DNA from 4 places in the Vibrio sp. GJ43-1 genome. Region 3 is predicted to be linked to each of the others. Evidence: predicted binding sites of a transcription regulator. Region 3 holds the regulator's gene; each other region holds the start of a gene.
What was found. The regulator CRP, encoded in region 3, controls carbon source genes, mostly activating them, when cyclic AMP is high. The targets are predictions, from matches to a motif close to TGTGANNNNNNTCACA.
Positions count from the first base shown of each region.

Region 1: the regulator CRP is predicted to act here: its motif matches at 1,805-1,820, upstream of cdd (cytidine deaminase).
Region 2: the regulator CRP is predicted to act here: its motif matches at 1,681-1,696, upstream of AC0L66_RS19250 (glycogen/starch/alpha-glucan phosphorylase).
Region 4: the regulator CRP is predicted to act here: its motif matches at 1,234-1,249, upstream of rppH (RNA pyrophosphohydrolase).

Region 1 covers NZ_CM147884.1:1,883,825-1,887,235, reverse strand. Annotated here, with positions in the region: gene sbcB (exodeoxyribonuclease I) at 1-554, shown strand, start outside; gene AC0L66_RS09155 (CidA/LrgA family protein) at 698-1,063, shown strand; partial or broken gene AC0L66_RS09150 (CidB/LrgB family autolysis modulator) at 1,063-1,746, shown strand; gene cdd (cytidine deaminase) at 1,933-2,820, shown strand; partial or broken gene purT (formate-dependent phosphoribosylglycinamide formyltransferase) at 3,028-3,411, shown strand, end outside.
Region 2 covers NZ_CM147885.1:427,261-430,671, reverse strand. Annotated here, with positions in the region: partial or broken gene malT (HTH-type transcriptional regulator MalT) at 1-1,394, opposite strand, end outside; gene AC0L66_RS19250 (glycogen/starch/alpha-glucan phosphorylase) at 1,957-3,411, shown strand, end outside.
Region 3 covers NZ_CM147884.1:507,186-510,596, reverse strand. Annotated here, with positions in the region: partial or broken gene AC0L66_RS02500 (phosphoribulokinase) at 1-723, shown strand, start outside; gene crp (cAMP-activated global transcriptional regulator CRP) at 968-1,600, shown strand; gene AC0L66_RS02490 (2-oxoadipate dioxygenase/decarboxylase family protein) at 1,697-2,488, opposite strand; partial or broken gene astD (succinylglutamate-semialdehyde dehydrogenase) at 2,499-3,411, opposite strand, start outside.
Region 4 covers NZ_CM147884.1:763,079-766,489, forward strand. Annotated here, with positions in the region: gene AC0L66_RS03635 (DUF6482 family protein) at 1-113, shown strand, start outside; partial or broken gene mutH (DNA mismatch repair endonuclease MutH) at 105-780, opposite strand; gene rppH (RNA pyrophosphohydrolase) at 1,400-1,918, shown strand; partial or broken gene ptsP (phosphoenolpyruvate--protein phosphotransferase) at 1,921-3,411, shown strand, end outside.

The sequences.
Region 1 (3,411 bases), 1.4 Mb from region 3:
ATGAACTCCCCGTGCCACTGAAGCTCATTCATTTAAACAAGTGTCCTATTTTAGCGCCAGCCAAAACACTTACGGCTGAAAACGCTGAAGTGATAGGGATAGACCGTCAGCAATGCCTTACGAATCTCGCACTTCTTAAGCAGCACCCTGAAATTCGTGAAAAACTTATCGGGCTATACAACATCGAACGTGAGTTTGATAACAACAACGATGTAGACACCCAACTCTATAGTGCTTTCTTCTCACCGTCTGACCGCGCGGCAATGGATATCATTCTAGAAACCGAACCAAATAATTTGGCCGCGCTAGACATTTCTTTTAGTGACTCAAGAATTGAGCCGTTACTGTTCAGATACCGTGCTCGCCACTATCCTTGGACACTCGACGAACATGAACAGTTGAAGTGGGCAAACCATTGTAGAGAGCGATTTGAAAACAAAATTGAAAACTACATGCTTGATCTTGAAAATCTGGTACTCAATAACGAATCTGATGAACAAAAAATGACCGTATTAAAATCCGTCTACCGCTATGTTGAAAAGCTAGTCTCGTAGAATTTACCCCGACCGTCACGTATGGATGGCTTTTCATAAGGCATCCATACGTGCTTTATCTGTGACTGAATGTCATTCAATCGCTAACTTTACTGATAACTAGTACTGACCTTTCACTAGTTCCAAACCAAAATGAGGGTGCCATGATCAAAACTGCGCTTCATTATATAGTGTCATTCACTGTGATTTTTGCTGCACTGTTTGCGGGAAATACCATTCAAACCCTGCTCGATGTATCTATCCCAGGTAGTGTCTTTGGTATGCTATTACTGTTTTTATTAATGGCGGCCGGGGTTATTCCAGTCAAAGTCGTACAGCCTGGTGCCCATGCATTTATTCGCTATATGATTTTGCTTTTTGTGCCCGTCAGTGTTGGATTAATGAACCACTTCGACACGTTGATTAACAACGCTCTGCCTATATTGGCCAGCGCGATTGGTGGCACGATGATCGTCCTCATTGGACTCTCTGTCTTCCTTGACCGTTTTCTAAAGAAGGGGAATAAATAATGTGGATTTTTGCGACCATTATTGTGTTTTTTTTCGCTCGCTTTATCGCCCAGAGAGTGAAGAACCCTTTGTTCAACCCACTACTCATTAGCATCGCCATTTTGATTCCAGTACTGGTCATTTTTAACGTCCCTTTTGACACCTATTATCAAGACAACGAATGGATAAGTTTCCTCTTGCAGTAAGCGGTTGTCGCGCTTGCTTATCCACTCTATGAACAAATACCTCAAATTCGAGCCAATTGGCGTATTATTCTTTTAGCCTGCAGCGTTGGTAGTATCGGGTCAATGTTCACCGCCTCATTAATCGCAGTATGGTTAGGCGCCGACATGACATTAGTTGCAAGCCTGCTGGGTAAATCTGTCACCACCCCAATAGCAATGGAAGTGTCCAGCCATTTAGGTGGGGAACCTGCCATTGCCGCTATCCTCGTCTTACTCGTTGGGCTGTTTGGTGCCATCTTAGCTTACCCACTCTATCAATTACTCGGTGTGACTCACCCAATTGCTAAAGGGTTAACAATGGGCACGGTCTCTCACGCACTGGGAACAGCCACGTGCGCAGAGAAAGATTCAAAAGATGCCGCATTCAGCTCGCTCGCGTTGGTCATTTGCGGTGTCATTACCTCAGTGTTAGCGCCTTCATTTTTCGCATTTTCGCTTTGGCTAGGACAAATAATGTGACACCCTCGGATTTACGTGACATTCCTTGCTCGGTTCGTAAACCCCAAACCTAAAATGGTGTGATATCACTCTAATTGTGAAATGTTAACCTACGTTACATCAAATAGAGTGATCAACATCACTCTATTTGTCTGCTAAGTTACATAGAATGAATAAAAACACATTAGCCAAATTAGAGGTACAAGCATGACGGATCGTTTCGATTCAATGTTAGCCGAAGCACCAGAAGCTATTAGCCGATACCTAAAACCTATCGTCACTCATAAAAACTTCGACGCGACATTAACGCCAGCACAGTTTGATGAATTGTTGTCTGTGTCTGGGCTCGCCGATAACGAATTACGCGTAGCATTATTACCTTTCGCTGCGGCGTATTCATATGCACCAATATCCGACTTTTATGTTGGCGCAATCGTGAGAGGCTTGTCAGGCAAACTCTACTTTGGCGCAAACATGGAATTTCTTGGCGCTCAGCTTGGTCAAACGGTTCATGCGGAGCAATCTGCAATTAGTCATGCATGGATGAAAGGGGAAACTGGCGTTAAAGACATTACCATTAACTTCAGTCCTTGCGGTCACTGTCGTCAATTTATGAACGAGCTTACCACCGCTCAAGATCTTGTTATCCAATTGCCTGAACGTGACGCAAAGACATTACAGGAATACCTACCTGAATCGTTTGGCCCTAAAGATCTTGGGATCACCGAAGGATTGATGACTCCAGTGACACACAGCAATACCATTAATGATGTCGGTTCCTTAATGGAAAAAGCAGTGTCCGCACTCAATCGTAGTCATGCCCCATATACCAAGAACCTCAGCGGTGTTTCGATAGAGCTTAACGATGGCCGTACTTTTCAAGGTGCTTATGCGGAGAATGCCGCTTTCAACCCTAGCCTGCCGCCTCTGCAAGTCGCACTTGGACAACTGTTATTGGCAGGTCAATCGCTCGATAACATCAAATCTGCGGCATTGGTAGAGCTGGCTACCGGAAAGATTAGCCACCTTGCCGACACTCAAGCCACATTGGAAGCGATTAACCCTGATATTCAGGTTGAATACGCGTCTATTTAGTGCGTACCTATCGTCAAATAAACATTCAATAATTCTGTCACTGCTTATCTTGGTGTGTCCATAGGCTTAGCCGCGGCCACACCTCTTTCCCTACGAAAAAATCCACCATACATTAACTAAATAATTCATCAGCGCAAACGTTTGCTTTCTTTGTGAAATCCAGTATGATTCACCCAAATTTTCCTGAAGAATGTGCAAGGATCTTATATGTTTGGTACCGCAACTCGTGAAAGTGCTACCCGTGTGTTATTACTAGGTTCTGGCGAGCTTGGCAAAGAAGTCGCCATAGAATGCCAACGCTTAGGCTTGGAAGTCATCGCATGTGACCGATACCCTGATGCGCCAGCCATGCAGGTTGCTCACCGTAGCTACGTACTAGACATGCTTGACGGTGATGCACTCGAGGCACTGATTCACAAAGAACAACCTGATTACGTCGTACCAGAAATTGAAGCCATTGCAACAGAGAAGCTTGTAGAGCTCGAAACCCAAGGCCTAAACGTCGTACCAACAGCAAATGCAACCAAACTGACAATGAATCGTGAGGGGATCCGTCGCCTTGCCGCTGAAGAGCTAGGTTTGAATACTTCA
Region 2 (3,411 bases), on a different replicon from region 3:
TTGGTTAATGGCAACCTGCGCTCGAAGTGCGTTAAATTCCCCATCCTCCTTTTGAGAGCGCTCGATACTGCGAGCGGCCATTTCCTCATCTGACTTAGCGATCAGCTCACCCACTTCATTGTAGCGATGTTGACTTTGAGCAAGCCATGCTTGCAACATACATAAGCGAGGGTGGCTATAGAGTTGGTTGTCGTTTAGGACTTTAATCGCTTCTTCGAGAGTCTCAAGTTCACCTTGGTTAAACATTTTCCAACCAAACTCATTGAGAATGGTCACAACCAGCTCACTATTGGCTGCCAATCTAGCGTGTCTAAGTGCTTGGTGAGGAACACTTTGTTCGAGCCAAGCGTTGGCCGCGGCAAGATGAAGATCCAGCTCTTGTTGGGGAATGCGTGCTTTACGTTCATGCGAGAGGAATTCAGCAAACAGATTATGGAATCTAAACCAGTTGTTTTCGCCTTCAAGCGGGTAGATAAACAATCCGAATCGGTTGAGCGACTCAATCATGCTCAGCGCGTCATTTCTTTTGGTTAATGCGGTAACAAGGTCATCATTAAAATGGTCTAAAACAGAACATTGCATCAGGAATTTTCTGGTGTCTTTATCTAGTAAATCAAAGACTTCCTCAATTAGATAATCCCAAAGGTGGGCGTGGTTAAACTGCGATATTGTTTCCACGGATTGCGCCAATGTGCGTTTTTGATGCTGAGCTTGCAGCGCAAACAATTGCAACGCAGACGGCCACCCTTCGACATAGGTTCTAAGAGAATTTGCGGTTTCATCATCAATATCGTCGGCTAGACGAAGATTAAAGAATCGTGTGGTTTCTTCGGTGTCAAACGCGAGTAATTCGTTACCAATTTCGATCATAAGATCACGTACGCGCAAATTGGCAGTACCCAGTGGTGGGTTGCCGCGACTGGTGACAACAAGCGTAATATTATCTGGCATATGTTTGAGGAAAAAACGCATCGCTTCATGAATATCTTCATCATGGATGAGGTGATAATCATCAAGAACAACATAGCATTCATGGTGGTAACAGGTGAGTTCGGAAAATACCTCCCCAAGCAGTGAGTGCAAGGATGAAAACTGTCGACGTTCTGCTAGTTTTTGGGCGTTTGGACAACTATTGCTGGTGGCTTTATTAATCGCTTGAAGGAGGTAATTGACGAAGCGAAAGGAGTCATTGTCACTTTCATCAATACTATACCAGCCAACATGTGGTTTGTCTGATAGCCACTGAGCTGCCATGGTGGTTTTACCGTAGCCAGCTGGAGAGCGAAAAAGAACAAGCTTGTAAAAGGGGCCTGCGAAAGCAGATCCAAAACTCGTGGGCGAACGATCGCGTTATGTAAGCGTCCAGGGCGAGTTAATTTTGAAGGAATCCACATAGATATTTCCTGTCATTTTTATAGTTAGAGTATGTGCTAACCGTTAGCGTCTTTCATGAAGAAGTTTGGTGATAAATTAACCGATTTAACGATGCCATTCCGATGGTAGGCGAGGTCTAGCTCTACAATGTTTGATCAATGGCTAGATTTTGTTCATAAAACGTTTTTTACACCAACTACGCCGCATTTTTGTGATTTAAATCACATATGATTGGTTGTTTACGGTCTGCATTTCGCGTCATGTATACAAAAAATTGGCCTGATTAGGTGAAAATTTGAATGCAATTGTGATCTCAGACTCAAATATTGAATTTGATATGCATCTAATTCACGGTAACGACTTAGTTAGCGATTACAGTAAAAGTGACGTTGGCGTGATCGGTATCACCGGATAAAAGCTAAAGCTCGAGCGCAATGAGATATTGATCACTTAATGGGGGGAGTACGCCCTCTACGCCCTCGTCACTCATCCTCCACGGAGTCGGAGATAGGAGGATGTTTAAGGAGACGTCACCATGCACGATATGTGACAGATGGATAAAACTTAAAGTGAGATTTCTTAATGAAACCTGCGCAACAGAAAAAATTCAATAAAGCTTCTTTCCAAGAAAGTGTTAAAAAACACCTATCTGCTACTTATGCAACGACAGTAGAAACCGCAACCGAGCGCCAATGGTATTTGGCTATGGGTCGCGCTTTGGCAGAACTCACCACTTTTGACTTACTTGCAACAGAAGCGGATGACCGCATTAAAAACGCAAAAAGCGTTAACTACCTATCCTTAGAATTTCTAATTGGCCGCCTGACAGGTAACAACTTGATCAGCATGGGGCTATATGAGCAAATCACTCAAGCCATGGAAGAGTTGGGCCATAACCTAACAGACCTGCTTGAAGAAGAGCGTGACCCATCACTTGGTAACGGTGGTCTAGGTCGTCTTGCCGCTTGTTTCATGGATTCTTGTGCTGCTCAAGAATACCCAACGGTGGGCTACGGTCTTCACTATGAGTACGGTCTATTTAAGCAGTCTTTCCAAGACTGTCGCCAAAAAGAAGCACCGGATGCATGGCGAGGTGTGGAAGGGTATCCGTGGGAAGTCGCTCGTCCAGAACTTGCGCAACAGATTGGTTTTTACGGTCATGTAGACGTTGAATTCATTGACGGTAAAGAAGTACGTACTTGGGTACCGGGCATGGAAGTAAAAGCAATGCCTTGGGATCTTCCTATCGTAGGTTACGAATCAAGCACCGTTTATCCACTGCGTCTTTGGGAATGTCAGGCAATTGCACCATTCTCACTAGCAAGCTTTAACAACGGTGATTACTTCGAAGCGCAACACTCGCTCATCGATGCAGGTAACATCACTAAAGTGCTCTACCCGAACGATAACCATGAGAAAGGTAAGACTCTGCGTTTAATGCAGCAGTACTTCCACTCAGCAGCGTCAGTTCGCGATATTCTACGTCGCCATGAAGCGGCAGGTTTTGCTCTTGCCGATCTTCCTAAGCAGGAGACGATTCAACTTAACGATACGCACCCAACTATCGCAATTCCTGAGTTGATGCGCATCCTGATTGATGAGAAGGGTCTCTCTTGGGATGAAGCATGGGAAATCAGTGCACACACGTTCGCCTACACGAACCATACATTGCTTCCAGAAGCACTAGAGACTTGGTCTGAGTCATTGATCAACCGTCTTCTTCCACGTCACATGGAAATCATTTTTGAAATCAACCATCGCTTCATGCAAGAAGTTCGCAAGATGTGGCCTGGTGACGGTGAGAAGCAAGCGAAGCTTTCTATCATCCAAGAAGGTTTCCACCGTATGGTTCGCATGGCCAACCTATGTGTGATTGGTTCTTATAAAGTCAACGGTGTGGCAGCGCTTCACTCGCAACTGGTTAAGAAAGACTTGTTCCCTGAGTTCAACGAAATCTTCCCAGGTAAATTGACGAACGTCACGAACGGCATTACGCCACGTCGTTGGTTGAAATTCTGTAACCCAGGTTTATCGAAC
Region 3 (3,411 bases):
CCAGAAATGGACGTAGAGATCCGAAAAGCGAAAGAACAAGGAAAGCACATCAGTTATTTTGGCCCCCAAGCGAATGACTTTCCTGCACTCGAAACCTTCTTTAAAAACTATGGACAAAACGGGGTGGGGCAATTTAGACGTTACCTACATACATTTGATGAAGCCGTTCCTTATAACCAAATGCCGGGCACATTTACGCCGTGGCAAGACCTACCAGAAAATTCAGACGTTTTATTCTATGAAGGGCTACATGGTGGCGTGGTTGATGGAGCAATCAACGCGGCTCAGCATGTGGATTTGCTGATTGGCATGGTGCCAATCGTCAACCTTGAGTGGATTCAAAAATTCGTTCGTGATACGCGTGACAGAGGCCACTCTCGTGAAGCGGTAACCGACTCCATCGTACGTTCAATGGATGACTACCTAAGCTACATTACCCCGCAGTTTTCGCGTACTCATATTAACTTTCAGCGCGTTCCGACTGTCGACACCTCAAACCCTCTCAATGCCAAGGGAATCCCAAGCCTTGATGAAAGTTTTGTGGTCATTCGCTTACGAGGGATTAAAAATGTCGACTATCCTTACCTGCTTGCCATGATAGATGGGTCGTTTATGTCACGTCATAACACCATCGTTGTGCCCGGCGGAAAAATGAGCTTCGCGATGGAATTAATCGTCCGACCTATACTACAGCAGCTAATAGAAACAGGGAAAATAGGTTAATTTTTTGCGCCTAAACTTAGATGATTTTTTATACCGTGATCATGTGCACAGTTTTGTATAGAAAAATGGTCTGATGACACGATTAAAATCAAGAAAGTCCGCGCAAAAAAGGATACTATTTCTTTGAAACAGAAGATCGCTTGCGCCATCTTCAAAGTGCTTTTATGCTAGTAAGTCCTAACACAATGGACTTGCTATAATATATGGAAAGCAGCAAGCATACCCTGCAGAGGAAGTAAGAAATATGGTTCTAGGTAAACCTCAAACCGACCCAACGCTAGAGTGGTTCCTTTCACATTGTCATATTCACAAGTACCCTTCAAAGAGCACGCTGATCCATGCGGGCGAGAAGGCTGAAACCCTTTACTACATCGTAAAAGGTTCAGTAGCAGTGCTTATTAAAGATGAAGAAGGCAAAGAGATGATCTTGTCTTACCTTAACCAAGGTGACTTCATCGGTGAACTAGGCCTATTTGAAGAAGACCAAGAACGTACAGCTTGGGTGCGAGCTAAATCACCTTGTGAAGTGGCTGAAATTTCATTTAAGAAATTCCGTCAACTTATCCAAGTTAACCCAGATATTCTCATGCGCTTATCTTCTCAGATGGCAAGTCGCCTACAAGTGACAAGCCAGAAAGTGGGTGACCTTGCGTTCCTTGACGTAACGGGTCGTATTGCTCAGACGCTACTTAACCTAGCGAAACAACCTGATGCAATGACTCACCCTGACGGCATGCAAATCAAGATTACTCGTCAAGAAATCGGCCAAATCGTTGGTTGTTCTCGTGAGACAGTAGGACGTATTCTTAAGATGCTGGAAGAGCAGAACCTTATTTCTGCTCACGGTAAGACTATTGTGGTCTACGGCACTCGTTAATCGACGCCTTTAGACATTCAAAAAGCCACCGCAAGGTGGCTTTTTTATTGGTGGTTAATTCCAACAAGTCGCGCTAGTTAAAGTAAAAATTCAAACTTATTGATGGGTACTCTCAAAAATTTTGTCGGCTGACGCCGCAACAAACCCTTGATAGTAATTTCCATCTGCCATTTGATAGCGCTTGGCAAATTCATAGAAGCCGCCAGGAATACTCTGCTCGCCATCACTAAACATCACCGATACTTTATCAGCCATCGTCGAAGACTGTTCGAGTAAAACCTCCGGAGACCCTTTCACCTCACCACCCGACTCGTTAATATTGAAGCTTTCTTTACGCAGGTAGTCATTCACCTCCGTCACCTCTACAAAACGATTAAGTTGGTTAACACTAACGGTAAAATGGTTAGCGCCATAGCCATGTGCCGCAAGCCATGCCGCATACTCACTCTCTTTGGCTAATGTTTGGTAGTCTTCTGAGCTTAACGTCCACATACGGCCGCCAAACAAGAAATCACCAACCACTAATTGCGAACTGTCCACTTGGCTTACTAGCTTCGCTACGATAGCTTGCAGCACTGCTGAGCACTGTTCAACACGAAGCTCACTAATAAAGACTTTCGGCAACGACTCGTCACTGTGTTGTAGATGAATCGCAGACAGCTTTTTCGCTTCAAAGTCATACTCACCCGCTTGTTGATAACCAAGCTTAAGAAATGGCTTTGCTAATGTTTCAATACCCACAGGCGAGAGATTGAAGGTGCGTAACGCGATATGATCATTAATCAGTGCCTCCCCTTCTTTTAACAACGCCTGCACTTTTGCCGCTGAAGGGCATAATCGCTGAGTGTAATCTTGCCACAACTGCGCAAATAATTGTTCTGCCGTCATCTTTCGCTCCTTAAAGATCGAGACCTGGGCTTAATGTCGCAGGTAGCACGGTGTGCTCCCCTTCCATCGACGCCATAGGGTATGCGCAATAATCCGCCGCATAATAGGCGCTTGGTCGCAAGTTCCCCGACGCACCCGGACCACCAAATGGTGCATCACCACTTGCGCCCGTTAGCTGACGGTTGCGATTCACAATACCTGCACGAATATGGTCAACAAAATACAGCCACTCATCATCATTGGTTGAAATCAGGCCCGCCGATAAACCAAATCGAGTGTCATTAGCAAGCTCAACGGCTTGTTGTAGCGTTTCGTAACGCACAAGCTGCAATAATGGACCGAAGTATTCTTCATCCGGTAGCGCCTTTATTGCCGTAGCATCGATCAGACCAGGCGTCACAAACGCGGCCTGTAATTGTTTCGATTCCATTAAACTCTTGCCACCTAGCGATTGCAATGTCGCTTGTGCCTGAATAATGTGCTGAGCAGCCTGTATGGAAATCTGCGGCCCCATGAAAGGCGCAGGCGTGGCGAATGGTTCATCAATCCGAATCTTGGCTATCGCGGCCACTAATGCGTCAACAAGCTGGTCACCTTTATCACCAAACGGCACATACAAGCGACGAGCGCAGGTACAACGCTGTCCGGCACTGATGTAGGCAGATTGGATAATCGTGTAGACCGTCGCATCAAGATCACCATAGGCATCACTCACGACCAACGGGTTGTTGCCACCCATTTCCAACGCCAACATTTTATCAGGCTGACCTAGCAAATTGACGATGTAATACGTGCCCAGTATTCGCGCTACCAGTAAACAACACCCCATCAATACCTTTAGCGTCAGCCAGAGCAATGCTCGGTTTCTTTACCGCCTTGCACAAGGTTAATCACGCCATCTGGCAACCCAGCCTCTTGCCAAA
Region 4 (3,411 bases), 260 kb from region 3:
TACAAAAACTGGGTGTTGAAAAGGCTTATCTTCGTTTACATAACGCTTATGATGAGTGTGGTAGTGCGGGGGAAATGAATCGCTACTGCGACATTGAACTGAAACTACACTGAATGACTAAAGTAAGTCTCAAGAATGTAGGCCGTGAACTTAGCTCTTAGGTAGAAACCACGCGGTAAGGTTTTAATCGGTTGTCCGTTTGCTCCATAAGCGCTAGGTCGTTACGCGGCTGTTAGCGGCTTTTGGTCGTATTTGCAAAATTTCACCACTGTGCGCAGTCAGTTGATTGATTTGACCTAGGGTGATGTGCTCCATCAACTCTTCCCAGTCATTTTTTAGCATCAATTCTTCTTCTGTTGATGGGCTCCAAATTAGCGGGGATCCCACGCGTCGATCTGCGACTGGAATTTCTCTTTCGCCCTCTACCGGCAACCAAAGGACGCGCGATAGTTTATTGCGAATGTGGCTGCGCTCCCATGTTAGACCGTGAACACCCACCAACGGAGCTACACAGACGAACGTGGATTCTAGTGGTGTACCTGCATAACTAATAGGAATGCTTTTTAGCTCTATACCAATTTCTGGAAAATCTTGGGTTGGCTTACTTCCCGCTTTTGCACCAAGGTGCCATTCCAATAACTGTCCAACCCAACCTTTATCCCGTTTCAGCGTTTCTGGAACGTTCATTTCCGCTTCTTGTGCGAGTTCACCAAATGTCAGGCCTGCAATATTTCGGGCTCGAGCCATCAATTCGGCTTCAGATGTTGGGGTTGCTTTCATAGTAATGAATGTAATAAAGATGAATGACCAGTTTAGTTTACCATGGAGTTTAGAGACTGCCTGTACAAAAAAAGATCACAAGAGTGGTGATTTAGATCGATGTATTAGTTATCCACAGTTTGATTTTTAATTTCTTTTGCTCACGGTTTTCTGTATGAATAAACAGGTGTTACCTTGAAAGTAGTGCTTGATTATTCGTGATTGATAAAATTGTTAGCTTGCTTGGTGTGGATAAACTCGTCTTTGGTTGATCTTTAACCGATCTGAGATCCAGCTTTAAAATACAGAACGATAAACGATTGTATTTTGCTGGGTTTGATTTAATTCTTTGTTATTTAAGGCTTTATTTTTTGTTTCCAGTTTTGGTTTTTCCTGTTCGTAAGAAAGTACTGACGAGTTAGAGTAGAAGATCAAAGATTCTTCACATGGTTATTCACAGAAAAGGTGAATAAATGTGGTCTAGGTCTCATTGTGGTGTTGATAAGTTCTGTAATGGGTAAAACTTATCCATAGAAGTTCGATTAACTGGTAAATGTTCAAATTTACGGATGTCTACGTTTGCTCAACTTGGGGATATGTGGAAAAATCAAGGTAATGAAAATTTAATTGAGGTTGGCCAGTGATAGATGGCGATGGTTACCGACTAAATGTGGGTATTGTAATCTGTAACAACCATGGTCAGGTCTTCTGGGCTAAACGATACGGGCAACACTCATGGCAGTTTCCTCAGGGCGGTATTGACGAAGGTGAATCCCCTGAGCAGGCCATGTTCCGAGAATTATATGAAGAAGTCGGGTTAACAAAAGATGATGTAAAAATTGTCGGTGTTAGTCGCCATTGGCTAAGGTATAAGCTACCGAAACGATTGGTTCGTTGGGACTCGAAACCTGTCTGTATTGGACAAAAACAGAAATGGTTCTTACTGCGTTTAGATTGTGATGAATCTAAAATTAATATGCAGCGTGGTAGTACCCCTGAGTTTGATGGTTGGCGTTGGGTAAGTTATTGGTATCCTGTTAGGCAAGTGGTCTCTTTTAAGCGTGATGTTTATCGTCGTGCGATGAAAGAATTTGCTTCTCTCGCAATGCCTTTTAAGGAACGTAAGTTTAAAGGCAAAAGAAAACACCGAAGAGGGTAAGTATGCTTTCGCAACTAAGGGAAATAGTTGAGCACGTATCAAAAGAAGATAACGTGCATGTGGCCCTCGAGATTTTAGTTAGACAAACTTGTGCAGCCATGCATACGGAGTGCTGCACAATTTATCTGGCTAATGAGCAGCAGCAGCGCTTAGAACTGATGGCGACCCAAGGCCTGACATTTCAAGGTGATACTATCCATATCAACTTTAATGAGGGCTTGGTAGGGTTAGTAAAGCGCACAGCTGAACCAATCAATATCGCACAAGCGGCGAAGCATTCCGCATTTAAATTTTTCCCTCAGTTGGGGGAAGATACCTACAATGCCTTTTTAGGTACCCCTATTATTCATCGCAAGCAGGTGCTTGGGGTGCTTGTTATCCAGCAAAAACAATCTCGCCAATTTAGTGAAACGGAAGAGTCATTCTTAGTGACACTTGCTGCGCAAGTCGCAGTGCTTATTGCTCACGCTAAATCACAAGGGTTGAGTTTTTTCGATGATAATCAACTAACGGTGATTAAGGGAATTGCAGCGTCCTCTGGTGTTGCCATTGGTCCCATGTGGTGGGATAACACACAGCCAGAACTGAGTGATGTGTTTCCTGCCTCTGCGCTCGATATCAATCGTGAACAAGAACTCCTTTCGCTTGCTATTGATCACGCGCTGGCGGACTTTAAGCGAATGCGTAAGAAGTTGGATCTTGAGCTCAACAAAGACGCACTAGCAATATTTGATCTTTTTACGCATTTACTGAACGATCCGATGTTGCGAAAAGATCTAAAAATGCAGATAGCAAAAGGGGATAGGGCTGATTGGGCACTTCGTCAAGTGGTTGAGAGTTATGCGAATCGCTTTGCCAAAATGTCGGACATTTATCTTCGTGAACGAGCACAAGATGTACGAGAGCTCGGTCAGCGATTATTGTTTTTCCTCCACAATTCAGAGCAGCCCATACACGAATTTTCTGACCCGATCATTTTGGTGGTTAGAGAGTTGACGGCATCCATTTTAGCGTCAGTGCCAAAAGATAAGCTGCTTGCGGTTGTGTCGCTTGAAGGGGCGGCGAACTCCCATGCGGCCATTTTGTCCCGAGCGATGGGTATACCTGCTGTCATGGGCGTGAGTATCAACCCTGAGTTATTGAGTGGCAAGCTGTCTATTGTTGATGGTTATAGCGGTGAGATATTTCCGGATCCAACCACAGAGCTATTAACCGAATATCGTGAACTGGTGACGGAAGAGAGTGAGCTGTCTCACATGGTTGAGCAGACACTTGATCTGAATGCGGCAACGAAAGATGGTCAACGTATTCAGGTGCTGCTCAATGCTGGATTAAGCGCAGATACCAGTATTTCATTGAATAAAGGGGTAGACGGTGTCGGGCTTTATCGAACCGAGATTTCCTTCCTACTACAGCAGCAATTCCCCTCAGAGGAAGAGCAGGTGCAGCAATATCGTGCGGTATTGCAGGCTTACCCAACCAAGCGTGTTGTG